DNA from 2 places in the Paraburkholderia sp. UCT31 genome. Region 2 is predicted to be linked to the other one. Evidence: predicted binding sites of a transcription regulator. Region 2 holds the regulator's gene; the other holds the start of a gene.
The links. Region 2 encodes LexA, which represses DNA repair genes until DNA is damaged. Its sites were predicted from a motif close to ACTGTATNNNNATACAGT; they were not measured.
Positions count from the first base shown of each region.

Region 1: the regulator LexA is predicted to act here: its motif matches at 13,435-13,452, upstream of recA (recombinase RecA).

Region 1 covers NZ_VZQP01000023.1:106,050-121,915, forward strand. Annotated here, with positions in the region: gene waaF (lipopolysaccharide heptosyltransferase II) at 1-975, shown strand, start outside; gene F6X40_RS20675 (nuclear transport factor 2 family protein) at 1,141-1,587, shown strand; gene F6X40_RS20680 (hydrolase) at 1,640-2,692, shown strand; gene F6X40_RS20685 (DUF2946 family protein) at 2,685-3,260, shown strand; partial or broken gene F6X40_RS20690 (M48 family peptidase) at 3,279-3,704, opposite strand; gene moaC (cyclic pyranopterin monophosphate synthase MoaC) at 3,934-4,413, shown strand; gene F6X40_RS20700 (nucleotide pyrophosphohydrolase) at 4,445-4,795, shown strand; gene F6X40_RS20705 (PglL family O-oligosaccharyltransferase) at 4,849-6,633, opposite strand; gene F6X40_RS20710 (pilin) at 6,796-7,419, opposite strand; gene F6X40_RS20715 (TerC family protein) at 7,577-8,281, opposite strand; gene sucD (succinate--CoA ligase subunit alpha) at 8,449-9,330, opposite strand; gene sucC (ADP-forming succinate--CoA ligase subunit beta) at 9,461-10,630, opposite strand; gene F6X40_RS20730 (DUF2889 domain-containing protein) at 10,686-11,360, opposite strand; gene recX (recombination regulator RecX) at 11,491-12,249, opposite strand; gene recA (recombinase RecA) at 12,257-13,333, opposite strand; gene F6X40_RS20745 (response regulator transcription factor) at 13,588-14,376, shown strand; gene F6X40_RS20750 (sensor histidine kinase) at 14,386-15,866, shown strand, end outside.
Region 2 covers NZ_VZQP01000083.1:5,907-21,772, forward strand. Annotated here, with positions in the region: gene F6X40_RS38040 (asparaginase) at 1-942, opposite strand, end outside; gene F6X40_RS38045 (CysB family HTH-type transcriptional regulator) at 1,121-2,047, opposite strand; gene F6X40_RS38050 (sulfate/molybdate ABC transporter ATP-binding protein) at 2,166-3,224, opposite strand; gene cysW (sulfate ABC transporter permease subunit CysW) at 3,225-4,232, opposite strand; gene cysT (sulfate ABC transporter permease subunit CysT) at 4,229-5,125, opposite strand; gene F6X40_RS38065 (sulfate ABC transporter substrate-binding protein) at 5,291-6,337, opposite strand; gene lexA (transcriptional repressor LexA) at 6,648-7,298, shown strand; gene F6X40_RS38075 (hypothetical protein) at 7,425-7,769, shown strand; gene F6X40_RS38080 (DUF2939 domain-containing protein) at 7,889-8,506, shown strand; gene F6X40_RS38085 (universal stress protein) at 8,625-9,092, opposite strand; gene nodI (nodulation factor ABC transporter ATP-binding protein NodI) at 9,514-10,428, shown strand; gene F6X40_RS38095 (ABC transporter permease) at 10,448-11,275, shown strand; gene F6X40_RS38100 (hypothetical protein) at 11,369-11,791, opposite strand; gene F6X40_RS38105 (LysR family transcriptional regulator) at 12,072-13,055, opposite strand; gene F6X40_RS38110 (M20 family metallopeptidase) at 13,311-14,735, shown strand; gene F6X40_RS38115 (NADP(H)-dependent aldo-keto reductase) at 14,831-15,866, opposite strand, start outside.

The DNA of each region.
Region 1 (15,866 bases), on a different contig from region 2:
GCGCAGCCGCTGTTTGCGCGCCTCGTGAAATTGCATCCGCGCATCGTCATCGACGCGGTCGCGCCCAGCTGGGTCGCACCCGTGCTCGAACGCATGCCGGAAATCCGCGACGTCTACGCGACCGATCTCGCCCACGGCAAGCTGCAGATGCTGCGCCGCTGGCAGCTGTCGAGCGATCTGCGCGACGTCGGCTACGACGCGGCCTACGTGCTGCCGAATTCGTTCAAGTCGGCGCTGATTCCGTGGCTGGCGGGCATTCCGCTGCGCATCGGCTACACCGGCGAGAGTCGCTACGGCGTGCTGAACGTGCGTCACGCGAATCCGCGCAAGGACGCCCGCCCGCCGATGGTCGGCCACTACGCCGCCCTCGCCTATGCGCCAGGCGCCAAGGTCCCCGAGGATCTGCCGATGCCGCGCCTCGACACGGACCTGAACGAGGCCTCGCGCGTGTCGGCGCGCTTCAATCTCGATACGCGCGTGCCGCTGCTGGTGTTCTGCCCCGGCGCCGAATACGGTCCCGCGAAGCGCTGGCCGCCCGAGCACTTCGCGTCGCTCGCGCAGATGGTCGGCCAGTCGTTCCCGTACACGCAAATCGTCGCGCTCGGCTCGCCGAAAGACGCGCCGCTCGCGCAGGCGATCGCCGAGAAAGCGCCGAACGTGCGCAACCTGTGCGGCCAGACCGCACTCGGCGAGGCTTGCGCGCTGATCTCGCGGGCCAACGCGGTCGTCACCAACGACTCCGGACTGATGCACGTCGCCGCCGCGCTGCGCCGCCCGCTCGTGGCCGTCTACGGTTCGACCGATCCGCGCCACACCCCGCCCTTGTCCGAGCTCGCGAAGGTACAATGGCTTCATCTCGAATGCAGCCCCTGTTTTGAGCGCGAGTGCCCGCTCGGTCATCTGAACTGTCTGAAGCAGCTGAGCGCCGAGCAGGTTTTCGGCGATTTGCGCGGCATGCTGCTCGCGCAGCGCTGAGCTGACTGGTACTTGCACGCAACACCGCACGCCCCGAGCGCGTCGCGTCATGTTCGCGCCTTGCGGCACGGGCAAGCTGACGCCGGGGGCGATGGTCCGGCGCTCTGGACCGTCCCGCTACCGCTGACCCGCAACCGCGCGCCGCGCACAAGAGACTGACGAGCCATGCCACGTTTTGCCCATATCTTCGAAGCCGCCGCCGATACCCTGAACGCCTACTATCAGGCCGTCGCCGAGGTCAATATCGACAGCTTGATGGGCTTGTGGATCGACGAGGAGTTCGTCAGCTGCATCTGCGCGGACGGCTCGCATCTGCACGGCCTCGAGAGCATCCGCAATGGCTTGCAGGTCCAGCTCGAAGCGCTGCCGGTGTCGATCGAGCCGCTCGACATCCGCGTCTACGACAGCCTCGGCACCGTCGTCTATGCGATTGCCGAAGCACACCGTCCGGCCGACCCGACCGCCACGCCCGCGATGGTCTTCACCACCTACGTGCTGGTCCATGAACGCGGCGAATGGCGCATTGCGCATATTCACGCAAGCCCGATGCCGAACGAGACCGCCAGCCAGTTCGCGACGAAGATGCGGCATGGCCAGGGTCCGCTGCACTGACGCGCGGCACCACGACAGATTCAGAATCACGTTCTCTCGCTTTTCCGCCGGTATGAGTTCGACGCCACATAAACCCGCTTCCTCCGGTACGGCCCCCGTCAAGGTGGCGGCCGCCGTCGAGGCGACCGTCGAGCTGCTGTACCGCGCGCCGCTGTGGCTGCCGAACCGGCATGTGCAGACGATCGTCCCGTCGCTGTTCGCGCGCCGCCCCGCGGTATCGTTTCGCCGTGAGCGCTGGGACACCCCGGACGGCGATTTCATCGATCTCGACTGGGTCGCGCACGATACTCCGCCCACCGACACCGCGCCGCTCTTCGTGCTGTTTCACGGCCTGGAAGGCAGTTCGTCGTCGCACTACGCGGTCGCGCTGATGGCCGCCGCGCGCGAATACGGCTGGCACGGCGTGGTGCCGCACTTTCGCAGTTGCAGCGGCCCGCTGAACCGGCTGCCGCGCTTCTATCATCTCGCCGACAGCAACGAGGTCGACTGGATCCTGCGCCGCCTGCGCGCCGCGCATCGCGGGTCGGTGGTCGCGGCGGGCGTGTCGCTCGGCGGCAACGTGCTGCTGCGCTGGCTCGGTGAGCGGCAGGCCGATGCGGCGCGGGTGGTAGCCGCCGCTGCCGCGATTTCGACACCGATCGACGTCCATGCGGGCGGCCGTGCGCTGTCGCAGGGCTTCGGCCTCGTCTACACGCGCAGCTTCCTGAAGACGCTGAAGCACAAGGCCAACCAGAAGCTCGAGCAGTTCCCGGGCCTGTTCGATCGCGACGCGATGCTCGCGAGCCGCACGATGTACGAGTTCGACAACGTCGTGACCGCGCCGCTGCACGGCTTTCGCGATACCGACGACTACTGGAGCACCGCAACCACCCGCCCGCTGCTGCCGCACATTCAGGTGCCGACGCTCGTGCTCAACGCGCGCAACGACCCGTTCCTGCCGGCCGAAGCGCTGCCGTCGCGGCACGAGGTGTCGGCGGCGGTCGAGCTTTATCAGCCTGAGCACGGCGGCCACGCGGGCTTCATGACCGGGCCGTTCCCGGGCCGCATCGACTGGCTGTCGCGGCGCGTGTTCGGCTATCTGGAGCGACACGTCGATCATGGATGACATCGTCAAACAGGCGCTCGCCAAATGGCCGAACGTGCCGAGTTGCACCGGCTGGCTGATGCTCGACCGGCGCGGCAACTGGCGCATGCGCGACGAAGCGGCCCAGACGAGCGGCGCGCCCGGCGTGCCGATCCGGCATGAGGCGCTGCTTGGCTTCATCAACCGGAACTATGAGGCCGATGAGCGCGGGCAGTGGTTTTTTCAGAACGGACCACAGCGCGTGTATGTCGAGCTGGCTTATACGCCGTGGGTGGTCAGATTGTCCGCGCACGCGGATGGAACGCTCGCGCTGCACGACCAGGGCGGCGGCGCGTTCGAGCCGGCGGCGGTGTTCGTGGATGAAGACGGCGGCATTCTGTTTGCCGATCGCTCGCAGCCAGCACGTATCGCGGTGCTGCACGATCACGACCTCGAGATCTTCTCCGATCACGCGACGCTCGCCGACGATGGCTCATTGAGCGGTGCGTTCCACTGGAGTGTTCAGCGCACCTTGCCGCTGCAAAGCGTGCGACGCGATCAGGTGGCCGCGCGCTTTGGCTTCGTTGCGAGCCCGGCGGCGCAGGTCTGACGCGCGCTCACGTCCACCCTACCCTTTCTCGTCGAGCCGCTCCTCCTTGTAGCGGCTCTCCATCTCGTGCAGGCGCGCGTCGACGGTCGCGAGGTCGTAATAGCCGATCGTCTTCAGGTCGCGCGCGTCCTTCATCTGCCGGATCGCCGATGGCCACGCGCCCTCCAGCGCGAACTTCTCCGCCATCGCGCGATGCTGCGTCAATGCATCGCCACTGCCCGCGCTCGCCTGCGCGAGATAGAGCCACCACGCGGGTTGATCGGGATGCGCCCGGGTCTCCTGCTTCGCGAGCGCCTGCGCGTCGGTGAAGCGATGCAGCGTGAACAGCGTGCGGATATGCATGTCGATCGCCGCGTTCGATTGCGGCCAGCGCTTCTGCGCGAGCTCGGCGAGACGCGCGGCTTCGTCGGTGTGACCGGCACTCCGTGCGATGTCGATCGCGAGTGCGACGGATAGCGACGCAGCGAGGAATCGTTTTGGATGCATCGCGAAGCCGGCCTGACGAAGTCGAAAAACGCCGCGCGTGGCCCGGACTAAGATAATGGGCAAGGGCGTCGCAGGACGCGTACGAGGCAAAACTCAGAGCACGACACAGCGCAAATGTAATCAGTCGCCGCGACGATTCGAGGCCGCGCCGCCCTGCTATGATAGGCGCCCTCTGAAGGAGTCAACCATGCCTGAACTCACTCATTTCGATGCGGCCGGTGACGCGCATATGGTGGACGTCGGCGGCAAGCAGGAGACCAGGCGCATCGCGATCGCGCGTGGCTCGATCCGCATGCTGCCCGACACGTTCGCGCTGATCCGCGACGGCAACGCCAAAAAGGGCGACGTGATCGGCATCGCGCGGATCGCGGCGATCCAGGCCTCGAAGCGCACCGCCGATCTGATTCCGCTCTGTCATCCGCTCGCGCTGACACGCGTGAAGGCCGATTTCGAACTCGACGAGCAGATGCCCGGCGTGCATTGCACGGTCCAGGTCGAGACGTTTGGACGCACGGGCGTCGAAATGGAGGCGCTTACCGCCGTGCAGATCGGGCTGCTGACCGTGTACGACATGTGCAAGGCGGTGGATCGCGGCATGACCATCACCGATGTGAAGGTGATGGAGAAGCATGGCGGGAAATCGGGGGATTGGGTGGCGCAAGCTTGACCTGCGGTTCGACAACTAATCGGATAGCAACATGACCATCGACGAACTGCTCGAGCAGCTACTGGCGTTTCGCGACGCGCGCGACTGGCGGCAGTTTCACACGCTGCGCAACCTGATCGTCTCCACGGGCATCGAAGCCGGCGAGCTGTTGGAGACGATTCAGTGGAAGACCGATGCGCAGATCGACGCGCTGCTCGGCGATCCCGCGCAATCGACGAACCTCAGGCACGAGTGCGCCGACGTGTTCATGTATCTGCTGCTGGTCGCCCATACCGCCGGCTTCGATCTCGTCGACGCGGCAGCGGAAAAACTGAAGCTGAACGAAGCGCGCTACCCCGTCGACAAGGCGAAAGGCACGGCCGCGAAGTATTCCGAGCTTTGAACTTTGAAGGGAGGAAGCCGCGGCGCCAGCACGCCTGAGCTTCCGCGGTCCGATCAATCTTCGTCGCTGTCGTCATCCGGCGTCGCATCGTGCGCCGGTGTGCCGTAGCGCTTCACCAACTGCTGCTTGAAGCCCGCGAGCGACTTCTGCTCGTCGACGAGCTGGTAGAGATAGCCGAGCTGCGCCGGCCAGTCTTTCAATTCCTCGGCGAAGATCCGCAAGCGTTCGACCGTATCGAGCGCCGCCGCGGTATCGCCGGTCAGCGCCTGCAGCACCGCGTAGCGACGCAGCACCGTCTCGCCCGGCAACAGCGCGATCGCCTGCTTGTGCATCGCGAGCTTGCGCTGCAGGTTCAGCGGATTCATCGGCTGCAGCGTCGCGAGACCGTATTCGCCCCACGCGCCGAACATGAACGACGGATCGGCGCCGTACTGCTCGGCCGGGCGCGCGCCGTAGTAGAGCACCTCGGCACGCGCATAGTCGCGATACACCGGATACAGCGCGGCGAGCCCGCCGAACACCACCACCGCGAACGCGCCGAGCGACAGATTCGCCGGCACCGCGCGCAACGGCCGCGTTTCGAGCAGGCCGAACACGAACATCGCGGGCAACAGGAAGAACATGTACTGCTGCGGATACTCGACGAGCGCATGCATCGTCAGCACGCCGATCAGCGCGATGCCGAACACGCGCGCGGCGCTTTGCGGCGCACGCACGATGCGCACGAGCCACGCGACGAGACCCACGAGCACGATCGCGAGACCGATCAGACCGGTTTTCGCGAGCAGGTCGACGAAAATGTCGTGCGAGTTGTTGGCGATTTCGACGCCGCCCAGCTGCTTGACGAGCTCGAACTGATGGCTCGGAAATTCGCCCCAGCCGACGCCGAGCAGCGGATGCTGCTTGAACATCGTCCAGCCGTATTTCCACAGCGCGAGGCGCGGCGCGATCTGGCCGGCATCCTGGAAGCGTTCGGCCGCCGACTGCGCGAGTTCGAGGTGAAAGCGCACGTTGGCCCAGCGGATCAGCGCATTGACCACGAAAAACAGCACCGCGAGCGCGATCGGCACCAGCCATTCACGGTTGCTACGGCGCAATTGCGGTTCGTTGCGAGTCTGCGCGAAGGCCATCCAGAAGCCGGCGACAACGATCACGCCCATCTGCAGCCATGGACCCCGCGACACGGTCAGCGCGAGGCCGACCGAGAAAATCGTCGACACGAGCAGCCAGATGGGCACCGCGATGCGGCGCGTCTGCACGAGGTACAGCGCGCCCGCCATCGCGAACGCGATATACGTCGCGAGGTGGTTCGCCTGCGCCATGTTGCCGAACGGCCGGCGCTCGACGGTTATGTTGTACGCGACGACGAGCGGAGCCACGCGCGCCTCGAGGTGAAACAGCTGGATCACCTGACTGAACACCGCGAACAGACCGCCGACGATCAACGCCCCCGCCGCCCAGCGCAACGCGGTCTCGTCGAGCTTCACGCGCGTGAAGCCGTAGCCCACATGCACGGCCATCCACGCAGCGAGCAGGAAGCCCGCGCCGAGCCAGTTCATCGATGGCTCCGCGACCGGCAGCACCAGCGTCTGCACGACCAGCACGAGGCCGAACAGCAGGGGTACGAGCGCGACCGCGGGCGACGCGAAGCTCACACGCGGCCGGGTGGTCGCGACCAGCAGCACGACGGCCGCCCCGGTCAGCAGAAACAGCGCGAGCGAGGTGAATTCGGCGTAGAAGGTTGGGATCGGATACGTATGGTTGGCAACCGCGTAGGGCAGGATCAACGCAAGAGCCAGCAGTACGAGAGACAGGTAGCGCGCGAAAGGGGTGGGCATCGAATCAACGGTGGGCGTCAGCAACCGGCGCACTATACAAAAATTTCGTTGCACTGTGCGCCGGTCCGGCCGAAATAGGCTGAAAATCAGCCTTTTACGTTGTGGCTTCGACTCATCCAGTCAGCGCTCGGCTGCTGTCTCGTTCACTCACTCATTTGCCCCTTATGAACGGCATTCGGGCGGCGCCAGATTCGCGGCGAGCGTCGGCGCCTCGCTTGGCATCGGCCCCGAACCCGGCGCCGGCAACGACGACGCGCTCTTGCCGCTCGCAAAGCATTCCCACGTCAGCGCGCCGGTCTGCACCGCGTCCTTGCTCAACGCGACTCGCGCGCTCGGCGCATCGACGTTGTCCGGGACCGACGGCACCAGCGTCATGGTGTTTGCGCCGGCCTGCGCGACACGCGTCGAGTACGTGATCGTGATCTGACCAGTGTCGTCGTCGATCTGGATGGACTCGACGTTGCGCGTGGCGGGCGGCGACGCATAACCGCCGCTGAACGCGTTGCCGCTCGCGGCGTTTTCGGCCACCGCGAGCCGCGCCGACGCCGCGAGCGACAAGCCCTCGCCGACCCGGCTGCGCGCCAGATAGTCCTGATACGCGGGAATCGCGTAGGCCGCGATCACGCCGACGATCGCGAGCACGATCATCAACTCGATCAGCGTGAAGCCGACGCCGCAGCGGCGGCAGATGCGCGCGAACCAGCTCGCGCGCCAGCGTGCGCGGCGCGACCTACGCGAGGATTGCGTCGATTGAGAGTATGGGGAATATGGCAGGGTAACGATCATCGGCAGACTCCTGATACGAGAAACGCCTGGCCCGTGGATCGGGAACAGGCGTTTCAATCGTAGCGAGCGAAGCTCGCGCGTCACAGTCAGCCGGATGGCCAGGCTTGCATTCGGACGACATCACGAATCAGGCAGCGATGCACCGTCAACGCCATGCTCACACCGCCGCACGTTTCGCGTTACGGCGCTTCAACAGATAACCGACGATCACGACGAACAGCGCGCCCGCGATGCTCATCCCGTATTCGGCGACTGGCGTGTCGAGGATCGGCCAGCGGTCGCCGGCCGGGTCGTTGACCATCAGACCACCCGCGATCCAGCCGAGCAGGCCCGCGCCGAACAGTACGATGCCCGGAAAGCGATCGAGCAGCTTCAGAATCAGCTGGCTGCCCCACACGATCAACGGAATGCTCACGACGAGGCCAAAGATCACCAAAGCCAACCGGTGCTCGTGCTCCGCGGCTTCGGCCGCGCCCGCGATCGCGATCACGTTGTCGACGCTCATCACCGCATCCGCGATGATGATCGTCTTCACCGCCGAGATCAGCTTGTCGGCCGGCTTCACGTTGTCGTGAGCGTCGTGCGCCGGCGCGAGCAGGCGCACGCCGATCCACAGCAGCAGCAAGCCGCCCGCGAACTTCAGGAACGGCACGTCGAGCAGCACGACCGCGAACGCGATCAGCACGACGCGCAGCGCGATCGCGCCGGCGGTCCCCCACACGATCCCACGCATGCGCTGCGACTGCGGCAGGTTGCGGCAGGCGAGCGCGATCACGACCGCGTTGTCGCCGCCGAGCAGAACGTCGATGACGATGATCTGAAAGACCGAGCCCCAATGGAGGGTCGTGAAGAATTCGAGCATGGAAAAAAGCATAAGAAAAAATCGACCGCGCGGGCAGAACCGCGGCGCAAGCGCGGACGAAAAAAAAAGCGGGGGAGTCTGCACTCCTCCGCTTTTCGGGACCGCCCGCTCACGAAAGGAGTTCGTAAGCGTATCAAAATCGCGCGCCAACGGCACGCGAATTCGATTTACAGCATCGCCTTCAGAAGACGCGCCATTTCCGACGGGTTCTTCGTGACCTTGATACCGCACGCGTCCATGATTTCCAGCTTCGCTTCGGCGGTGTCCGCACCGCCCGAGATCAGCGCGCCGGCGTGGCCCATGCGCTTGCCCGGAGGCGCCGTGACGCCAGCGATGAAGCCAACCACCGGCTTCTTCATGTTGTCCTTGATCCAGTGCGCGGCATTCGCCTCGTCCGGACCGCCGATTTCGCCGATCATGATGACGGCGTCCGTATCCGGATCGTCGTTGAACATCTTCATCACGTCGATGTGCTTCAGACCATTGATGGGGTCGCCGCCGATGCCGACTGCCGACGACTGGCCGAGGCCGATCGCGGTCAGCTGGCCGACTGCTTCATACGTCAGCGTGCCCGAACGCGACACGACGCCGATGCGGCCCTTGCGATGGATGTGACCCGGCATGATGCCGATCTTCAGTTCGTCCGGCGTGATCGTGCCCGGGCAGTTCGGTCCGAGCAGCAGCGTCTTGCGGTTTTCGCGACGCATACGGTCCTTGATCTCGATCATGTCGCGGACGGGAATGCCTTCCGTGATACAGATTGCGAGATCCAGGTCGGCTTCGACTGCTTCCCAGATTGCGGCGGCGGCGCCTGCCGGCGGAACGTAAATCACCGACACGGTCGCGCCCGTCTCAGCCTTGGCTTCAGCGACGCTCGCGTAGATGGGGATGCCTTCGAAATCTTCGCCGGCGCGCTTCGGGTTCACGCCCGCGACGTACGCTTCGCGGCCGTTTGCGTATTCACGGCAAGCACGCGTGTGGAACTGACCGGTCTTGCCGGTGATGCCCTGCGTGATGACCTTGGTGTCTTTGTTGATCAGAATCGACATGTATTGACCTCTGTTCGTTTGGCGTCGCGCGGTAGCGCCACTCGGCGCGATGCTTCACGCCTGTGTCGCTCGCGCGCCGCCACTCGTAAACCTGGCAAATGAGCTGGTAAATGCGCCGTGGACAGCTGGCTTAGGCCTTGCCCGAAGCAGCCGCGACGACCTTCTGAGCCGCCTCTTCCATGCTGTCCGCCGAGATGATCGGCAGGCCGGATTCGGCGAGCATCTTCTTGCCCAGGTCTTCGTTCGTGCCCTTCATGCGGACCACGAGCGGCACCTTCAGCGACACGGCCTTCGACGCCGCGATCACGCCTTCCGCGATCACGTCGCAGCGCATGATGCCACCGAAGATGTTGACCAGAATCGCGGTCAGGTTCGGGTTCTTCAGCATGATCTTGAACGCTTCGGTGACCTTCTCGGTCGTAGCTCCTCCGCCGACGTCGAGGAAGTTCGCCGGTTCGCCGCCGAACAGCTTGATGGTGTCCATCGTTGCCATTGCGAGGCCGGCGCCGTTCACCAGACAGCCGATGTTGCCGTCGAGCGAGATGTACGCGAGGTCGAACTTCGACGCTTCGATTTCAGCCGGATCTTCTTCGTCCAGATCGCGGTACGCGACGATTTCCGGGTGACGGAACAGCGCGTTCGAGTCGAAGTTGAACTTCGCGTCGAGTGCGATGACCTTGCCGTCGCCGGTCAGGATCAGCGGGTTGATTTCGGCGAGCGATGCGTCGGTTTCCCAGAATGCCTTGTACAGGCCTTGCAGGATCGCGCGAGCTTGCGGGATCGAAGCGTCGGGCACGCCGATCTTCTTCGCGAGGTCGTCTGCTTCTGAGTCCTTCAGGCCAGTCGACGGATCGACGGCAACCTTGTGGATCAGCTCAGGCGTCTTTTCCGCGACTTCTTCGACGTCCATGCCGCCTTCGCTCGACGCCATCACGACGATCTTCTGCGAAACGCGATCGATCACGAGACCGACATACAGTTCCTTCTTGATGTCGGCGCCTTCTTCGATCAGCAGGCGGTTCACCTTCTGGCCTTCCGGACCGGTCTGGTGCGTGACGAGCTGCATGCCGAGGATCTGGTTCGAGTACTCGCGAACCTGTTCCAGCGACTTGGCGACCTTGACGCCGCCGCCCTTGCCACGGCCACCCGCATGGATCTGAGCCTTCACGACCCACACCGGGCCGCCCAGCTCTTCCGCGGCCTTGACCGCATCATCCACCGAGAAGACCGGCTTGCCGCGCGGTACCGCGACGCCGAATTTCCGCAGGATTTCCTTACCCTGGTACTCGTGAATCTTCATGCGTGATTCCCTTCAGTCTGAGAGTTGGATAGAACTTCGATTCCGTTGCCGCCGTTCAGGCCGACGCGTCGCCGCTTCGTTCGCGGGCCGCCGCGCCGTCCGACGAGGCCGCGCGTTCCGCCGGACGCGGTGCATGACCATACCAGCGCGGATAAAACTGTTTCACCGCCTCGCCGTCGAAACGCAGCGCGTGGCAGCGTCCCAGCTGGAATGGCGGTTTGTCGTTGGAATGCCCGCCTGTGCCGTTAGACGATTCGTCTCCCGAACCCGCGTTCGCACCCGGCGTGCCGTCATCGGTGTTCCATACGTCGCCGGCGAACGCCTGGATCGCGGCGGTCGGCAGGATCGCGCACAGCTCGGTGAGATGCGTGCAACCGGCCGTGCCGGCCAGCAAACGGGCAGCATCGCGACGGAAGTTGTGGAACAGATTGAGCCCGATGAGGGCACGGTAGGCGGGATTGCTGGCCTGGCACAACCTTGGATAGGGCACCCAGTCGGACGACGCCTCGGCGTTGACGACATTGAGCTTGCGATCGATGGTGATGCGAAGCCAGAGTTCATGGATCGGCTGACCATTGGGCCGGACACCCGACGCAAGCGCCACATCGCGTGGCTTTTCGTCGGTCAGGCACGCTTCCACATCCCACAGACCATCGGCTCGCTCGTAAGCTTCCGCTCTGATTGCGCGACGATGGCGCAACTGACGGGACACTGGCGGGGAGAGCGACATGCGGGAAGGAAAGGCCGGATTGGAAAACGTCTGGATTTTAGCATAACGGGTATTTGGGACAGCCCCGATTGCGCACGGCCTGGCGCCAGGTTACGGCGCGGTAATTGCCCTACCCGTCGAGACTGGCGTGTTAGTCGCCGTCCCCGATGTCGTCGATACCCTTCAGGATCTTGCCGATCGTCGCGCCGGAGAAGCCGCGCGACGCGAGAAAGCGCGCCTGCTTCGCGCGCTCGGCCGGCGTTTGCGGCAACTGGCCGAACTTCTTGCGCCAGACCGCCTGGGCGCGCGCGAGTTCGGTTTCGCGCAATTGCGCGCTCGCCTCTTCGACGAGCGCCGGGTTGAGCGCGTGTTGCTTCAGTTCGCCGAGAATGCGGCTCGTGCCGAGCCGCGATGCGCGCCGATGGATCAGGCTTTCCGCGAAGCGCGAGTCGGATAGCCAGTTTTCGGCCTGCAGCGCGTCGAGCACCGTGTCGAGCGAATCGGTTTCCTCGACGTAAGGCTTCAGCTTGCGGGCGAGGTCGGCGCGGCTATATTCGCGGCGCGACAGATAGCCGAGCGCGCGCGCTTTCAGCGAACGGGCGGGGCGTTGGGATTTTCTGCTGTCGTCTTTGTCGGACTGGCCCGGCTTCTCTTCGCCGGGTTGGCGACGCGAGCGGGTGTAGGTGACCTCGGAGGGGATTGGGGAATCGAGTCCGGAGGAATCCCGGCTGGACGACGCTGCAGCGGGCGCAGACCGCGTACGCTGCGGGTCGCGGCCCGCAGCGCGGTCATGTGCGTCGAACGGTTCGAACGGATCGCCGGATTCAGGCGATCCGTCCGCCGCGTCGCGCGGGCCGTCCGGATAGCGTCCGGAGTCGAAACCGGACAGCGGCCGGCCTTTGCGTATCACTTGATGCTTACTCTTCTTCGCCCGCGACTTCAGCGTCCGCGCCGGTCACGGCGTTCGCCATCGCGGTAACGCCCAGCGATTCGCGGATACGGTTTTCGATTTCGCGAGCGATATCCGGATTTTCGCGCAGGAATTCACGCGCGTTGTCCTTGCCCTGACCGATCCGCTCGCCGCTGTAGCTGTACCATGCGCCGGCCTTGTCGACGATCTTCGCCTGCACGCCGAGGTCGATGATTTCGCCCTGACGCGAGATGCCCTCGCCGTACAGGATGTCGAAAATCGCTTCACGGAACGGCGGCGCCACCTTGTTCTTGACGACCTTCACGCGGGTTTCGTTGCCGATCACTTCGTCGTTCTTCTTGATCGAGCCGATGCGGCGAATGTCGAGACGCACCGACGCGTAGAACTTCAGCGCATTACCGCCCGTGGTGGTTTCCGGGTTGCCGAACATCACGCCGATCTTCATGCGGATCTGGTTGATGAAGATCACGAGGCAGTTCGTGCGCTTGATCGTGCCGGTCAGCTTGCGCAGCGCCTGCGACATCAGACGCGCCTGCAGACCCGGCAGCGAGTCGCCCATTTCGCCTTCGATTTCCGCCTTCGGCACCAGCGCCGCGACCGAGTCGATCACGATCATGTCGATCGAGCCCGAGCGCACCAGCGCGTCGGCGATTTCGAGCGCCTGTTCGCCGGTGTCCGGCTGCGAGACCAGCAGGTCGGCGACGTTCACGCCGAGCTTGCCCGCGTATTGAATGTCCAGCGCGTGTTCCGCGTCGATGAACGCCGCGGTGCCGCCGAGCTTCTGCATTTCGGCGACGACCTGCAGCGTCAGCGTGGTTTTACCGGACGATTCCGGACCGTAGATTTCGACCACGCGGCCGCGCGGCAAACCGCCGACGCCCAGTGCGATGTCGAGGCCGAGCGATCCGGTGGAGACCACCTGGATGTCTTCGACTGCCTCACCTGCGCCGAGCCGCATGACCGACCCTTTGCCGAACTGCTTTTCGATCTGCGCGAGCGCGGCGGCGAGAGCCTTGCTCTTTTCAGCAGTCAGTCCAGCCGAGCCTTTCTTGCTTTCTTCCATGAATCGTCCTTTGCTATGATGAACGGCGTCTGAGGCAGATGTGCACCCGTGGTTCCACTCGAATTGAGCGGAGTCTCCAGGACATCACACGAAACGCAGACACTGTATAAAAAAACAGTAGTTTTGGCAAGCGCGATTGTGATGCGAACGCGCATCTTTTACTGTCGCATCGCCCCAACTACCCACAATAATGTTCGGAGACCGCTGCGCGCCGGGGCAACCCCACGGTGCCGGCAAAGCCAGGCTGGCGCATCATGCGAATTCTGATTGCCGAAGACGACAGCATACTCGCGGATGGTCTGGTTCGATCACTCCGCCAATCGGCCTATGCGGTCGATCACGTGAAAAGCGGCGTAGAAGCCGATACCGCGTTGTCAATGCAGACGTTCGACCTATTGATCCTCGATCTGGGCCTGCCGCGCATGTCCGGGCTCGAGGTGCTGCGCCGCCTGCGCGCGCGCAATTCGAACCTGCCCGTGCTGATCCTGACCGCCGCCGATAGCGTCGACGAACGCGTCAAAGGCCTCGACCTCGGCGCCGACGATTACATGGCCAAGCCCTTCGCGCTGAACGAACTCGAAGCGCGCGTGCGCGCGCTGACACGGCGCGGCGCGGGCGGCGGCCCGACCGTCGTGCGGCATGGCTCGCTGTCGTTCGATCAGGTGGGCCGCATCGCCTACGTCAACGACCAGGCGATCGATCTGTCGGCGCGCGAGCTCGGTCTGCTCGAAGTGCTGCTGCAACGGATCGGCCGGCTGGTCTCGAAAGAGCAGCTCGTCGACCATCTGTGCGAATGGGGCGAGGAAGTCAGCAACAACGCGATCGAAGTCTACGTGCACCGGCTGCGCAAGAAGATCGAACCGAGCGGCGTGCGCATCATCACCGTGCGCGGGCTCGGCTACTGTCTCGAAAAAGCGGCGCCGCCGGCGAATGCGAGCGCGCCCGCCACCCCGGCCGGCTCCGCGCCGCAGACGGCACAAGCGGCACAATCGTCCACCGCGCCGTCGTCCACCGCGATGCCGGCGAGCCACCACTACAAATAGAGGCCAGCGATGTCCGCACGCGCTGATCGCGCCACGGCGCACGCGGCGGACCTCGACGAGGCGCGCGACGCGCGCTACGCCAATCCGTTCGCCGCGCCCGACGAAACCGAAGCCGCCGCCGAAGCGCGTCCGCGCTCGCTGTTCGGCGAAATTCTCGACTGGATGCTCGCGCCGCTGCTGCTGCTTTGGCCGATGAGCCTCGCGGTCACCTATCTGGTCGCGAAGTCGATCGCGAACGGGCCGTTCGACCGCGCGCTCGAAACCGACGCCTACGTGCTCGCGCGCCAGATCCATCCGGTCAATGGCGTCGCGGAGCTGTCGCTGCCCGAGTCGACGCGCGATTTCCTGCGCGCCGACAACGTCGACAGCGTGTTCTTTCAGGTGCTCGGCGCGCGCGGCGAGCTCGTGGCCGGCGAGCGTGACATGCCACTGCCGCACGAGGAGGACCGCCCGCCGCCGGGCCTCGTCGAATTCCGCGACGACGTGCTGCGCGGCAACGACATCCGCGTCGCCTACACGACCGTCGAGTTTCCGCAGACGCCGGGCGCGCAGGCCGTGCTCGTGCAGGTCGCCGAAACGCTCGACAAGCGCAGCCAGCTCGCCAACGACATCATCAAGGGCGTGATCCTGCCGCAGTTCGTGATCCTGCCGCTCGCGATCCTGCTCGTGTGGTTCGGGCTGTCGCGCGGGCTCGAGCCGCTGCATGCGCTGCAGGCGCATATCCGCGCGCGCCGGCCGGACGATCTGTCGCCGCTCGAAGCGCGCCGCGCGCCGCCGGAAATCGAGCCGCTCGTCACGTCGTTCAACGATCTGCTCACGCGCCTCGAACAGAACATGGAGCTGCAGAAGCGCTTCATCGCCGACGCCGCGCATCAGATGAAAACGCCGCTGGCCGGCCTGCGCACCCAGGCCGAGCTCGCGCTGCGCCAGAACGCGTCGGCCGAGGTTCGTCGCTCGCTCGAACAGATCGCGACGAGCTCCGAGCAGGCCGCGCGGCTCGTCACGCAATTGCTCGCGCTGGCGCGCGCGGAAAACCGTCGGTCGGGACAGATCTTCACGCCGCTCGAACTGGGCGAACTCGCGCGCAGCGCGGTGCGCGAATGGGTGCAGGCCGCGCTCGCGAAGCAGATGGACATCGGCTACGAAGCGCCCGACGAGCCCGTCGAAGTCGCCGGCAATCCGGTGATGCTGCGTGAAATGCTGTCGAACCTGATCGACAACGCGATCCGCTATACGCCGGCGGGCGGCCGCATCACCGTGCGCGTGCAACACGACGCCCCCGCGCGGCTCGTGCACCTGGAAGTCGAGGACACCGGGCTCGGCATTCCGGCCAGCGAGCGCTCGCGTGTGGTCGAGCGCTTTTACCGGATTCTGGGCCGCGAGGGCGACGGCAGCGGCCTCGGCCTCGCGATCGTGCGCGAGATTGCGGCAATGCACGGCGGCGAGCTCGCCATCGACGACAACGTCTACCAGGAGTCGCCGCGGCTCGC
Region 2 (15,866 bases):
GCTGACGAAACCGAGCGCATCGTCGGCCGCCGCGCCGTTGCGCATCACATGCCCCGAACCCACGCGCGACGAGCGCACCACCGCCACGCCGCGCAACGCGGCATCCGCCAGTGCCTGCTGCAACGACTGGTGGATCGAGCCATTGCCCGTTCCCGCCACGACGATGCCGCGCACATCCGCGGCGACCAGCGCATCGATGGCGATCCGCGACACGCCCGCATAGCTCGTGACGATCTCCACCTGCGGCCACGCCGCATCGATTGCGAATTCGCTCGCGACCGTATGCGCGCGCACCACGCCGCGCTGGAACTCGACGCGGCCATCCTGCACCCAGCCGAGCGCGCCAATCTCAGGCGACTGGAAAGCATCGACCGCATAGGTGCTCGTTTTCACAATGTCGCGCGCGCTGTGAATCCGGTTGTTAAACGCGACCAGCACGCCCTGCCCGCGTGCCGCCGCGTGCGCGGCGACCGTCACCGCGTTTAGCAGGTTCAGCGGACCGTCGGCGGAAAGCGCCGACGCCGGGCGCATCGCCGCGGTCAACACGACCGGCTTGTCCGACTTGACGGTCAGATGCAGCAGATAGGCGGTTTCTTCGAGCGTATCGGTACCGTGCGTGACCACCAGGCCGTCGACGTCGTCCGTCGCGAGCAGCGCGTTGATGCGTTGCGCGAGTGTGGTCCACAGCGGCAGCGACATGTCCTTGCTGTCGACGCTGGCGATCTGCTCGGGCGCGATTCGCGCGACCGTAGACAACGCCGGCACCGCCGCGAGCAGTTGATCGACGCCGACGACGCCCGCCTGATAGCCCGACGTATTGGCCGCATCCGGGGCCGCGCCGGCGATCGTGCCGCCGGTCGCGAGCACCGCGATGCGCGGCAGCGTCGGCGCGGTGCTATGGCCGGGGGGAATCGGGAGAGAGGGAGAAGTCGAGGTATTCATGGCGGCGATTGTAAGCGATGCGCTTCGCGTCGCCATGCGTGGAAGACCGGACGCGGGTTCGGCTTGCGCGAGCGTGCGCAACGCGCGAGCGGGCTCAAATCTCATGCGGTGCCCAATTGCACTCATCGCCACAAGTATTGACGACGGGTGCAAGTCCCACCCTAAGCTGCTCGCGGCTCTAAGCCGCCTCGCGCAACTGCGCCGCGATGTCTGCCTCGCTCAACTGCGGCGCGAACATCTCGATCAACCGATAGGCGTACGCGCGCAGGAACGCGCCCTTGCGCAAGCCGACACGCGTCGTGCTCGCCTCGAACAGATGCTGCGTGTCGAGCGCGACGAGTTCGCTGTCGCGCTTCGGGTCGTAGGCCATTGCCGCGACCACGCCGATGCCCATGCCGAGTTCGACGTAGGTCTTGATCACGTCGGCGTCGATCGCGGTCAGCACGACGTCGGGCAACGCACCCACTTTCGCGAACGCCTGATCGATATGCGAGCGGCCGGTGAAGTCCTGGTCGTAGGTGACGATCGGAAATTCGGCGATCTCGTCGAGCGTCAGATTCGCTCGGCCGACGAGCGGATGATCCTTCGGCACCACCACGACGTGATGCCACGAATAGCACGGGAAAGTGACGATGTCGGGAAAACGGTCGAGCGCCTCGGTCGAGATGCCGATATCCGCCTCGCCGTTGATGATCATCTGCGCGATCTGCTGCGGGCTGCCCTGGCGCAGCGCCAGATGCACTTTCGGGAACACCGACGTGAACTGCCGAATCACCTTCGGCAATGCGTAGCGTGCCTGCGTGTGGGTGGTCGCGACGACGAGGTGGCCGCTGTCCTGATCCGCGTACTGACGCGCGACGCGGCGCAGATTCTCCGCATCGAGCAGCATCCGCTCGATCAACTGATGCACGGCCTTGCCCGGCTCGGTGAGCCCGGTCAGACGCTTGCCGCGGCGGATGAAGATGTCGACCCCGAGTTCGTCCTCGAGATCCTTGATCTGCTTCGATACGCCCGACTGCGACGTGTAGAGCACGTTCGCCACTTCGGTCAGGTTCATGTTCTGCCGCACGGCTTCGCGCACGAAGCGCAATTGCTGGAAATTCATCGTTGTGTCTCCGGTTCCGCCAGAGTTGAGTTATTGGAGCCGCAAATGCCAGGCGATCCACGCGGCACGGCTGATAAGTTCTCTCCTGTCCTCAGCGCCGCACAGCGGCGCCGCCATCTCACCGCGCCGGAAACACCCGCAGCGCGCGCGGCACCGCGCTCACGCCGTCGCCGACCGCGAGTTGCAGATCACGCCACGTTTCGCGATCGAGTTCGGCTTCGAGCAGATTGCCCTCGCGACCGGCGAGCTCGACGCGCACCGAACCGCCGAGCGTCACCACGCGCCGCACGTCGACGACAATGCCCTCGCGATGCCCCGCCGCCTGCGGATACAACTGCAGATCGTGCGGCCGCACATAGGCGAACGCCGGGCCCCTAAAACCCGCCGCGATCGCGACCGGCAGCGCCGCGCCATCGACGACGAAGCCTTGCGCATCGACGCTGCCGTGCAGACGGTTCGCCGCGCCGAGAAACTCGTAGACGAACGGCGTCTGCGGATGGTCGTACACCTCCTGTGGGCTGCCGACCTGCTCGACATGCCCGCGATTGAGCACGACGATGCGGTCAGCCACTTCGAGCGCTTCTTCCTGATCGTGCGTGACGAAGATCGTCGAAATATGCAGATCGTCGTGCAGGCGACGCAACCAGCTGCGCAGTTCCTTGCGCACCTTCGCGTCGAGCGCGCCGAACGGCTCGTCGAGCAACAGCACCTTCGGCTCCACGGCCAACGCACGTGCGAGCGCGATGCGCTGGCGCTGGCCGCCGGACAGCTCCGACGGATAGCGCTGCGCGAGCCAGTCGAGCTGCACGAGCTTCAGCAACTCATGCACCTTCTCGCGAATCACCTTCTCCGACGGACGTTCCTTGCGCGGCTTCACGCGCAGCCCGAACGCGACGTTTTCGAACACCGTCATATGCCGGAACAGCGCGTAGTGCTGGAACACGAAACCGACCTCGCGCTCACGCGCGCCGACCGCCGCGACATCCTGGCCTTGCAGCTCGACCCGGCCGCCGTCCGCGTATTCGAGGCCGGCGATCACACGCAGCAACGTCGTCTTGCCGCAACCCGACGGCCCGAGCAGCGCGACGAGTTCGCCCGGTGGAAAGTCGAGCGACACGTTGTCGAGCGCGACGAAATCGCCGAAGCGCTTTTGCAGGTTACGAACGGTGATACCCATTTACAGCTCTCCTTGCTTGAGCGGATGTCGCTGCGACGCAGGCGCGGCGTTGACGAAAAACGAATGCGAAGCGGCCTGCGCGCTATTGGCCTGCGAAGCGCCGGAAGGCGACACGGGCCCCGCATACGCAGGCACTTCGCGCGCCGCCGACAGTTCCGCCGACATATGACGCTCGGCCAACAGCTTGAGCCCCAGCGTGACCAGCGCCAGCAGCGCGAGCAGCGAGGCCACGGCGAACGCGGCCGAGAAGTTGTACTCGTTGTAGAGGATTTCGACGTGCAGCGGCATCGTGTCGGTCTGCCCGCGAATATGGCCCGACACGACCGACACCGCGCCGAACTCGCCCATTGCGCGCGCATTGCACAGAATCACGCCGTACAGCAGACCCCACTTGACGTTCGGCAGCGTGACGCGACGGAACGTCTGCCAGCCCGATGCGCCGAGCACGTGCGCGGCTTCTTCCTCGTCGTTGCCCTGCGCCTGCATCAGCGGAATCAGCTCGCGCGCGACGAACGGGAACGTGACGAAGATCGTCGCGAGCACGATGCCCGGCACCGCGAAGATGATCTGCACGTTGTGATCTTCGAGCCACGGGCCGAACCAGCCCTGCGCGCCGAACATCAGCACGTAGATCAGACCGGAGATCACCGGCGACACCGAAAACGGCAGATCGATCAACGTGGTCAGCAGCGCCTTGCCGCGGAATTCGAACTTCGCGATACACCACGACGCCGCGAGGCCAAACACGAGGTTCAGCGGCACCGCGATCGCCGCGGTGAGCAGCGTCAGTTTGATCGCCGACAGCGCATCCGGATCGGCGAGCGCTTCGAAGTAAAAACGCAGCCCCTTGTTCAGCGCCTGGTAAAACACCGCGGCGAGCGGCACGGCCAGAAACAGCGCGAGAAACAGCAGTGCGAGGCCGATCAGCAGCCAGCGCACGAGCGCCGGCTCGCTGACCGGATCGGGGCGACGCGCCACGCTCGCCGGGTGGGTCGGAACGCGGCTCATTGCACACCTCCACCGATAGCGGCGACGCTCGTGGCCACTGGCGCCGATCCCGTCTTGCCGCGGCTCGTGCGCCGCTGCAGATACCACTGCAGCGTGTTGATCGACAGCAGCATCAGGAACGACACGACCAGCATCACGACCGCGAGCGCCGTCGCGCCCGCATAGTCGTATTGCTCGAGCTTCGTGATGATCAGGAGCGACGTGATCTCCGACTTCATCGGCACATTGCCGGCGATGAAGATCACCGAGCCGTATTCGCCGAGCGCGCGCGCAAAGGCGAGCGCGAAGCCGGTCAGCACCGCCGGGAACACGGCCGGCAGCACGACGCGGCGAAACGTGAGCCAGCGCGACGCGCCGAGACACGCGGCCGCCTCCTCCTGCTCGCGCTCGAACTCCTCGAGCACCGGTTGCACGGTGCGCACGACGAACGGCAGGCCGATGAACGTCAGCGCGACCAGCACGCCCGCCGGCGTGAACGCGATCTTGATGCCGAGCGGCGCGAGGAACTGGCCGATCCAGCCGTTGCCCGCATACACGGCCGCGAGCGAAATGCCCGCCACCGAGGTGGGCAACGCGAACGGCAGATCGACGACCGCATCGACGATACGCTTGAACGGAAACGTGTAGCGCACCAGCACCCACGCGACGAGAAAGCCGAACACCGCGTTGATCAGCGCGCCGCCTAGCGCCGAGAAAAACGTCAGCCGATACGACGCGAGCACACGCGGCGACGTGACCGCGCGCACGAACTGGTCCCAGTCGAGCGTCGCGGTTTTCAGAAAGGTCGCCGCCAATGGAATCAGCACCACGAGGCTCAGATAAGCCACCGTGATGCCGAGTGTCAGGCCAAAACCGGGCAATGCGCTCGGCTTGCGGAAGGTCAACATGGTCATGCTGGATACTCGTTCATGGTTGATGCTCGCGCGGTTGTTCGTTTTGCCGTGCTGCGGTACTGCGGTACTGCGGTACTGCCGCACCGCTGGCCACCGGACCCCGGTTAGCCGAAAGCGCGCCCATTGGGCGCGCCCTTTTGCCCCTGGCGGTGACTCAGGCGGTGGTTACTGCGGCTGATAAATCGAATCGAACACGCCGCCGTCCGCGAAATGGGTCTTCTGCGCGTTGGTCCAACCACCGAACGAATCGTCGATCGTGTACAGCTTCAGCTTCGGAAACTTCGCGGTCAGATCGGCCGGCACCTTGGTGGAACGCGGACGATAGAAATTGCGCGCGGCGATCTCCTGACCTTGCTCGCTATACAGGAAGTTCAGATACGCTTCGGCCACCTTGCGCGTGCCGTGTTTGTCGACGACCTTGTCGACCACCGCGACCGGCGGCTCGGCCAGAATGCTCACCGACGGCACCACGATCTCGAACCTGTCCGGACCAAACTCCTTCAGCGACAGGAACGCCTCGTTTTCCCACGCGATCAGCACGTCGCCGATACCGCGCTGCACGAAGCTCGTGGTCGCGCCGCGCGCGCCCGAATCGAGCACGCCGGCGTTCCTGTACAGCTTGCCGACGAACTCCCTGGCCTTCTGGTCGTTGCCTCCCGGTTGATGCTCGGCGTACGCCCACGCGGCCAGATAATTCCAGCGCGCGCCGCCCGAGGTCTTCGGATTCGGCGTAACGATCGACACGCCCGGCTTCACCAGATCGTCCCAATCCTTGATGTGCTTCGGGTTGCCCTTGCGCACCAGAAACACGATCGTCGACGTGTACGGCGATGCGTTGTCCGGCAGACGCTTTTGCCAGTTCTTGTCGACGAGCCCCTTGTTCGCGAGCGCGTCGATGTCATAGGCGAGCGCAAGCGTCACGACGTCGGCCTGCAGTCCGTCGAGCACCGAGCGAGCCTGCGCGCCCGAGCCGCCGTGCGACTGCCTGAAGGTGACGGCTTCGCCGGTCCTCGCCTTCCATTCCTTGCCGAATGCCTGATTGATGTCCTGATACAGCTCGCGCGTCGGATCGTAGGACACGTTCAACAGCGTGGTGTCGGCGTGCGCGACGCCGCTTGCGCCCAACATGCCGAGCGCACCCGCCGCGCCGACGGCGAGCGCCGCGATCAGTTTTCTGGTTCGAGCCGCAAGCCCCGTATGCCGATGGTTCATTTCAATTTTTCTCCGCGTGATGTCCGCTGATGAGCGTCTGGTGTTGTTCTGCGTCGCAGTCACGTGCACATGAGCGCCAACCGGAGGCCAGTCTATCGAAGCGCTTTCATTATTAAAAATAATGTTTCTTCATTTTTTAATGCTTAAAAGTGGTAACGACAGATGCGTCGGCTGTTGGGACGCCGACAACGCCGTCATGTCGCCGATAAACGACGCCCCAGCGCGACCCTTGCGCCGAACTTAAAGTAAAGCTTGAAATGCGCCGAATACTGTATAAAAATACAGTCACCTGTTCATACATACAGTGGCCATGACAAAACTCACCGCACGACAGCAGCAGGTTTTCGATCTGATCCGCCGCGCGATCGAACGCACCGGCTTTCCGCCCACTCGCGCGGAAATTGCCGCCGAACTCGGGTTCAGCTCGGCCAATTCCGCGGAAGAGCATCTGCGCGCGCTGGCGCGCAAGGGTGTGATCGAACTCGCGGCCGGCGCGTCGCGCGGCATCCGCCTGCTGTCCGGGCAGGAGGACGCGCCGTATCAGTTCACCCTGCCGCATGCGGGCCTGATGCAGTTGTCGTTGCCGCTGATCGGCCGGGTCGCGGCGGGTAGCCCGATCCTCGCGCAGGAACATATCTCGCAGCACTACGCGTGTGACCCGGCGCTGTTCTCGAGCAAGCCCGACTACCTGCTGAAGGTGCGCGGCCTGTCGATGCGCGACGCGGGCATTCTCGACGGCGACCTGCTCGCGGTGCAAAAGCGCACCGAAGCGAAGGACGGCCAGATCATCATTGCGCGGCTTGGCGACGACGTAACGGTCAAACGTCTGAAGCGCCGGCCGAACGGCATCGAACTGATCGCCGAAAACCCCGATTACGACAACATCTTCGTGGAATCCGGCAGCGCCGATTTCGCGCTCGAAGGGATCGCGGTCGGGCTGATCCGCCCCAGCGAGTTCTGATCTTTCGCTGTCGCCGGAACGCTTGCGCCGGTTTGTCCAACCCAAGCCGCATTTACGCCCGCATTTACGCCCGCATTTACGCCCGCATCTACGCCCGCATCTACGCCGAATCGCCTGGAGAGACTCATGGAACGCCTTGCCCGCCTGTTGCCCTTTCGCCAGTTCGGCCGTCTGCGCCATCTGCGCAAGCTCACGCCCTGCGCGCTAATCGAGGCGCCCGCTGCGCGCACGCCGTCGCTGTTCGACGCGGCTGCCGAAGCTTCCGGTCTGCCGTCGTCGTTGCCGGCATTCGCGCGCGTGTCGCTGAATTCGGCGCTGAACATCGCCGAGCCCGCGCGTCGCGCGCCGGTGCGGGTCTATCATGGACCGTCGCGACTGATCATGGTCGGCACGGTCGACGCCGTATGCCGTATGATCGATCGTTGCATAGCCGACGAAGCCAACGTGCACGGCGCGGTGTTCGAAGCCTGAGCGAATCCTGAGTACGCATGCAACAAGCACTTCGGATGTTCAGAGATTCGCGTGGGATGGGGTCGTTTCGACCTCGCCGTGGTCGACGTTAGATCATCACTGACGTGGAGTCCCATTCGATGACAATTCGGAAACGCACACAGGGCAGCGCCACCCGGCCGCTGCTGATCACGCTGATCGTGGTGATCGTGATTGCCGCGCTGGGCTTTATTTATGCGTCACCGTATCTGGCGGTGAACAATCTCAAACGCGCCGCCGATGCGCGCGACGTGCAAACCGTCAATCAGTATGTGGACTTTCCCGCGCTACGCGATAGCCTGAAGCAACAGGTGGGCGCCATGCTGACACGCCGGCTCGAGGCGGATGCCGGCAACAAGATGGCCACGATCGGCGCGGTGATCGGCGTGACGCTGATCGGCCCGCTCGTCGATGCCTATGCGACACCCGACGGCGTCGCGGCGCTGCTGAACGGCATGCCGCCGCGCGGCACGCCGGGCGAGCAACCGTCCGCGCCGCCAGCCGCGGGCGGCGAAGCGCCGGCCGCACCAGCCGCGGGCGACACCACCACGCAGGCAAGCGCCCCGCCGCCCGGGCGTCAAAGCACGGCCGGCTATCGCAGTCTCAACGAGTTTGTCATCACGTACCGGCGTGGCGAAGGTAACGCGAACTATTCGGCAATCTTTCGTCGCGAAGGTCTGGTCACGTGGAAGCTCGCGGCGATCAATCTGAACGAGTGAGATTGAAGCCTGGCCGGATGGGATGCGTGGCTGGCCATCGGGGCCGGCCACGCGACAGGGTCTATTCGCATCTGGGCTAGATGACGGGGCGCGCGGCTTCGCGTCCCTCACTAGCCCATTACGCCGCAGCCGCCTGCTGCTGCTCCTGCGCGGACGAGCACGCCACCAGAATGCTGCACGACACGCGGTCGAGCAGCGGCGTGTTGCCCGCCCCCATCCACCACCGCGACAAACCGGTCCGGCAGCGATGGCCCACCACCACGAGGTCGACCTGCAACTCGTTGGCAAGATTGGCGATCTCGTCGATCGGATGACCGAATGCGAAATGCCCTTGCGCGCTCACGCCTCGCTCGGTCAGCCAGTTCACGCCCTCCTGCAGAATCTCGCGGGCCGTTTTTTCGAAGCTGCCGCAGGCGACGTCCGTCAACAGGCCCGCGCTCTGCGCGATGCTCGAACGCATGTCGACGACCGACAGCAGATGCGTTTCCGCCTTCAGTTCCAACGCCAGATCGGCACCGCAACGCAGGGCTTTGCGGCCTTCGCGCGAGCCGTCGTAGCACAACAGGATTTTCTGGTAGCTCGCCATCTGTTTTCTCCATTCGCGCGGAAAGCGCGGTCTGAATCAATCATGGTGCGCCGCAATTCGGCTTGCAAGGGATGGAAAACGCTAAGTGCATACTCGGTGCATGCCGATCCAGTCTGCACAAGCGTTGGGCGACCCGACGCAGCGTTTGCACACGGATGCCGCAATGCAAAATTTCGTTTGCGAACGCTGCGTCGACACACTGCGGGCCGGTTGACGTGCCAGTCGTGCCACCGCCAATCAGCGGCGCCAATCGACACCGACGAGCGCATCGCACCCCACGCACGACGCGTTCCCGGACACCCGCTCGCATCGGCGATCCGATACCTGGAGTAAGCGGCTTCGCGTGCGCAATGCGTGCATCGCAGGTATGTTGTGTGTCTTGCGCGTACGTTGTGTCTTCTTCCGGAGCCTTGCTCGAGCCATGCCCACCGCCCCCATCGAATTCCATCAGGTCAGGAAAAGCTACGGCGAAAAAACGGTCGTCGACGGATTGTCGTTTCATGTGAACACCGGCGAATGCTTCGGGCTGCTCGGCCCCAACGGCGCCGGTAAGACCACGACATTGCGCATGCTGCTCGGCATTGCGGCGCCCGACGCCGGCGCGATCCGGCTGTGCGACGAGCCGATCCCGGGCCGCGCGCGCCTCGCGCGCTCGCGCGTCGGCGTGGTGCCGCAGTTCGACAACCTCGATCCCGATTTCACGGTGCGCGAAAATCTGCTCGTATTCGGTCGCTACTTCGGTCTGAGCGCCGGGCAGTGTCGCGCGGCGGTGCCGGGTCTGCTCGAATTCGCTCGCCTCGAGAACAAGGCGGACGCGCGCGTGAGCGAACTGTCGGGCGGCATGAAGCGGCGCCTCACGCTCGCGCGTGCGCTGATCAACGATCCCGACGTGCTGATCATGGACGAGCCGACCACCGGTCTCGATCCGCAAGCGCGCCATCTGATCTGGGAGCGGCTGCGCTCGCTGCTCGCGCGCGGCAAGACCATCCTGCTGACCACGCACTTCATGGAAGAAGCCGAACGGCTGTGTCATCGCCTGTGCGTGATCGAGGAAGGCCGCAAGATCGCCGAAGGCGCGCCGCGCGAGTTGATCGAGTCCGAAATCGGCTGCGACGTGATCGAGATCTACGGCCCCGATCCGTTTGCGTTGCGTGACGAACTCGCGCCGCTCGCCGAGCGCACCGAGATCAGCGGCGAGACGCTGTTCTGTTATGTGAACGACGCGCAGCCCGTGCATATGCGCCTCAAGCAGCGCGCCGATTTGCGCTATCTGCATCGGCCGGCGAATCTCGAGGATGTGTTTCTGCGGCTCACCGGTCGCGAAATGCAGGACTGAACCCATAGCGAGACACTTGATGGACGCACGTACTTACGAAACCCACGACGGCACGCCATCGGCGCAGGAACCGTTCGGTGCCTTCCCCGCCAATGCCACGAACTGGATCGCGGTGTGGCGCCGCAATTACCTGGTGTGGAAAAAGCTCGCCATCGCGTCGATGTTCGGCAACTTCGCCGATCCGATGATCTATCTGTTCGGTCTCGGCCTCGGGCTCGGACTAATGGTCGGGCACGTCGACGGCGTGTCGTATATCTCGTTCCTCGCGGCGGGCACGGTGCCGTCGAGCGTGATGATGTCGGCGAGCTTCGAGTCGATGTATTCGGGCTTTTCGCGCATGCACGTGCAGCGCACGTGGGAAGCGATCATGCATACGCCGCTCACGCTCGGCGATATCGTGCTCGGCGAGGTGGTGTGGGCCGCCAGCAAATCGGTGTTGTCGGGTGTGGCGATCATGCTGGTGGCGGGCGCGCTCGGCTATGCGAGTTTTCCGTCGATGCTGCTCGCGCTGCCGGTCATCGTGCTGGCCGGTCTCGCGTTCGCGAGCCTCGCGATGATCGTGACGGCGCTCGCGCCGTCATACGACTTTTTCATGTTCTATCAGACGCTCGTGCTCACGCCGATGCTGCTGCTCTCCGGCGTGTTCTTCCCGATCTCGCAACTGCCCGGCGCCGCGCAAGCGGTGACTGCCGCGCTGCCGCTCGCCAATGCGGTCGATCTGATGCGCCCGGCGATGCTCGGTCGGCCGATGGAGCACGCGGCGCTCCATGTGAGCGTGCTGGCCGCTTATGCGGTCGGCGGCTTCATCGTGTCGGCGATCCTGCTTCGGCGTCGCATGATGAAGTAAGCCGAACGCGCGGGCGGCGCGTCGCGCCTGCACCCGCGCAAGACGACGCCCGCGTCGGTCGTCGCACGGCGTGTTTGCTATCGTTGTGCGCGCTCAGTCCTCGTCATCGGTCCACGGAATATCGACGTCGGAGATGAACGCGACCGTCGCGAACGGGCCGCCCTCGTGACGCCCGATCTTGCCATCGGCGCGCTGCCATTCCACCCGGAACACGGTGACCGGATCATCCGCGATCAGCCGCACCGTGCGCAATTCGTCGGGATCGGCGTCCTCGACCGGACCGTCGAGCGAAATCAGCAGCGCCTGCGGCCATAGACCATCGGCGGGATCGTAGATCTTGTCGCCGTCGTGAATCAGCGTGAAGGCTTCCACGCCGATGGTCGCCGAGGCATCGACGATCATCTTGGCGAGCGCACGCAACAAGGCGGTCGCTCGCGCCGAGTTCGCCTGACGGATCGCGAGATCACCGCGCGTGAGAGCCTGCTCGAGTTTTGGATTGGTTTTCTGTTGCGCCATGGCTGTGTTGGTCCTATCGCTCTGTCGTGGGCAACGCGCCATCGGGACGACGCGCCGCGTTTCTATTTGGGTCCATCTATTGCCGCTTGTGTGCATTGCAGCATCGCGGGCTGGGCGGCAGGTCCGCGGTTCGACTGTCATTGTTCCGCGTTTCCCCTGATCGTGGCGCGCACCATCAGGGTCGTTTTCTCAGGGCCGTCCTTGCCGTCCACCACAGTTTAGGTCGTGATTCGGATTCCGGGAGAACATTTGCCGCTTAGTGCGGGGCATGTGTCGCATTTCATGCATCGGCTCGCGGGCGCCGCGGCGTACGTTTACCGCGTCCACCGGCGACCTTCGACGCCTGCGCCCCGACCGGCTTCGCATCCGCGATCCGCGCGATCAGATGGTCGCGAAACGTGCGCACCGACGGGGGCAACTCGCGCCCCGCCATCGTCTGCACCTGGATGCTGCGCTGGCGCATCTGCGGGTCGGTGAGCGGAATCACGACGAAGCCGTCGTCGGCATAGCGGTCGCGCACCGACAGCAGCCCCGTGAACATGATCGCGCCGGACCGCTGCGCGTAGCGATAACTCGCGCCGCTGTTGTTGCAGATCAGGTCCGGCTCGAGGAGGATGCCTTCGAGCGCGCACGTGATGTCGATCAACTGGCGAATCGTGGTCCCCGTCTCCGACAACACGAGCGGATAGCGACTCACCTCGGCGAGCGACAGTTTCGCGCGCGCCGCAAGGGGATGATCGGCGCGCAGCAGCACGAACACCGGCGCGCGTTCGGTGTGCTCGACCTTCACGCCCTTCTCCGGCGCGAGGCTGAACGACAGCGCGATATCGACGTCGCCGTCGCGCACGTGACGAGTGGCGTCGGCCGGCGACATCACGGTCAGCGTGAAATCGATGCCGGGGTGCTCGGCGCGGAAATCCGCAATCGCGGCGGGCAGGAAGTCGACCGCAAAGCCCTCGGCGGTCGCGATCTTGATCCGGTTGCCGTGCAAGCTCGCGAGGCCGCTAATCTCTTTCATCACGTGCTCGGCTTCGAGCAGGCTGCGTTGCGCGTACGCCAGCAGCCGCTCACCGGCCTCGGACAGCGTCATGCCGCGCGGACGCCGCTCGAACAGCGTCACGCCGAGTTCGCTTTCGAGCCGCACGATTTGCCGGCTGATCGCCGATACCGCGACGTGCAGCCGCTCGGACGCGTCGCTCAGCGAGCCGCCGCGCGCGACTTCGACGAAATAACGCAACGCGATGCCATGCAGTGAACGTGCCATCCTGGACGCCTCGATCGAATCAGTTGCAACGGTGCGATGGGTGGGCGGGTGCCGCGGTTCGAGCCGACGCGCGACGCTTTGCTTTTCCGGCAAGGCAAGCTTCGAAACATGATCATTGTGACAAAAACGGCGCGCTTCTAGAATCGGTCGCAATCACGTTGCAGACGATTCGCCTGAACGCCGCGCCGAGCATCGAGCCATCGAGCCTCGCGGCCCTCCGCCCCTTCACCCATCCCCCGCATCGGAGACATCGACATGAGCCGCAACCAGGCCATCGAGCTTGCCACCCGGCACTTCGAATCCGGCGCTTTTCTCGCCGATCTGAACCGTCGCGTCGGTTTTCGCACCGAAAGCCAGGAAAGCGATCGCGGCGCACTGCTGCTGTCCTATCTGACCGACGAAATCCAGCCCGAAGCGGAGCGCCTCGGCTTCAGCACGCGCATCGTCGATAACCCGGTCGATGGCTTCGGTCCGTTCCTGATCGCCAACCGTCACGAAGGCGATCATCTGCCGACCGTGCTGATCTACGGCCACGGCGACGTCGTGCGCGGCTACGATAGCCAGTGGCGCGCGCCGCTGACGCCGTGGGCGGTGACCGTGGAAGGCGAGCGCTGGTTCGGTCGCGGCACCGCCGACAACAAAGGCCAGCACTCGATCAACCTCGCCGCGCTCGCGAGCACGCTCGCCGCGCGCGACGGCAAACTCGGCTTCAACACGAAGCTGTTGATCGAGATGGGTGAGGAAACCGGCTCACCGGGGCTCGACGCGATCTGCCATGCGCATCGCGACGAACTCGCCGCCGACGTGCTGATCGCCTCCGACGGTCCGCGTCTCGCAGCGCGTCGTCCGACCGTGTTTCTCGGCTCGCGCGGCGCGGTCAATTTCAGGCTGTCGCTGAACCTGCGCGACGGCGCGCATCACTCGGGCAACTGGGGCGGCTTGCTGCGCAATCCGGCGACGGTGCTCGCCAACGCGCTCGCGAGTCTCGTCGATGCGCGCGGCGTGATCGCAGTCGACGGCCTGCGTCCGCCGCCGATCCCCGAGGCCGTGCGCCGCGCGCTTGCCGACATCACGGTGGGCAACGGTCCGGGCGACCCCACCGTCGATGACAACTGGGGCGAGCCGGGTCTTTCCGCGCCCGAGCGCGTGTTCGGCTGGAACAGCTTCGAAGTGCTGGCCTTCAAGGCGGGCAATCCGGAGAACCCGGTCAACGCGATTCCGCCGTCGGCGTTCGCGGTCTGCCAGTTGCGTTTCGTGGTCGGCACCGATTGGGAAAACCTCGGCGAGCACCTGCGCGCGCATCTCGATGCGCACGGTTTTCAGCTGGTCGAAATCGACGTCGAACGCGGCGCGCCAGCCACGCGGCTGGATCCCGACGATCCGTGGGTCACGTGGGCGATCGCGTCGCTCGAAGCGACCACCGGCAAGAAGACCGCGCTGCTGCCGAATCTCGGCGGCACGCTGCCGAACGAGGTATTCGCCGACACGCTCGGTCTGCCGACGATCTGGGTGCCGCATTCTTATCCGGCCTGCTCGCAGCATGCGCCGAACGAGCACCTTCTGGCTCCGGTGGTGCGCGAGGGCCTGCAGATGATGGCCGGACTGTTCTGGGATCTCGGCGAAAATTCGCCGCTTGCGGCGAAGCGCGAGACGGTGGACACGGCAAAGGCCGCGGGTTGAGTTCGGCCGACACCGAGTGATTCGCTGCGCCTTCCGCGGCCGCCCCGGCAATCGACCGGGGCCACCGCGGCAAGCGCGTCGCGCTTACCTCGACATCAAGGCGCCGGATTCGGCTGCAGCTCGTGCAGCCTGTCGATTTCCGCCAGCACTTCCGGCGACAGCTTCACGTCCGCGCTGGCGATGTTTTCCTTCAATTGTTCGAGCGAGGTCGCGCCGATCAGATTGCTGGTCACGAACGGCCGGCTATTGACGAACGCGAGCGCGAATTGCGCGGGGGTCATGCCGTGGCGCTTCGCGAGCTCGACGTAACGCGTGGTCGCCTGCACGGCTTGCGGCTTGCTATAGCGCTGGAAGCGCTCGAACAGCGTGATGCGCGCGCCGGCAGGACGCGCGCCGCCTTCGTACTTGCCCGACAGCCAGCCGAACGCGAGCGGTGAATACGCGAGCAGACCGATGTTGTCGCGATGCGCGTACTCGGACAGACCCACTTCGTACGTGCGGTTCAACAGGCTGTACGGATTCTGGATGCTGACGATGCGCGGCAAGCCGAGTCTTTCGGCCGCGCGCAGAAACTGCGCGACGCCCCACGGCGTTTCGTTCGACACGCCGATATGGCGCACCTTGCCAGCCTTCACGAATTCGGCGAGTACCGTCAGCGTTTCCTCGATCGGCACCGTGTACGCGTCGTCGACCCACGGATACGACGGACGGCCGAACGTCATCGTGCTGCGATCGGGCCAGTGCAGCTGATACAGATCGACGTAGTCCGTTTGCAGACGTTCGAGGCTGTCGTTGAGCGCCTCGGTCAGGTTCTTGCGATCGAACTGGTTGCCCTCGCCGCGAATATGACGCGGATTGTGCGGCTGACGCGCGGGGCCCGCGATCTTGGTGGCGAGCACGATCTTCTCGCGCGCGCTCTTGTGCTGCGCGAGCCACGTGCCGATGTAGCGCTCCGTCGAGCCTTGCGTTTCGGCGCGCGGCGGCACCGGATACATTTCCGCAGTGTCGATCAGGTTCACGCCGTGATCGAGCGCGTAGTCGATCTGCGCGTGCGCTTCCTGCTCGGTGTTCTGCTCGCCCCACGTCATCGTGCCGAGACCAATCAGGCTAACCAGCACGTCGGAGTCGCCG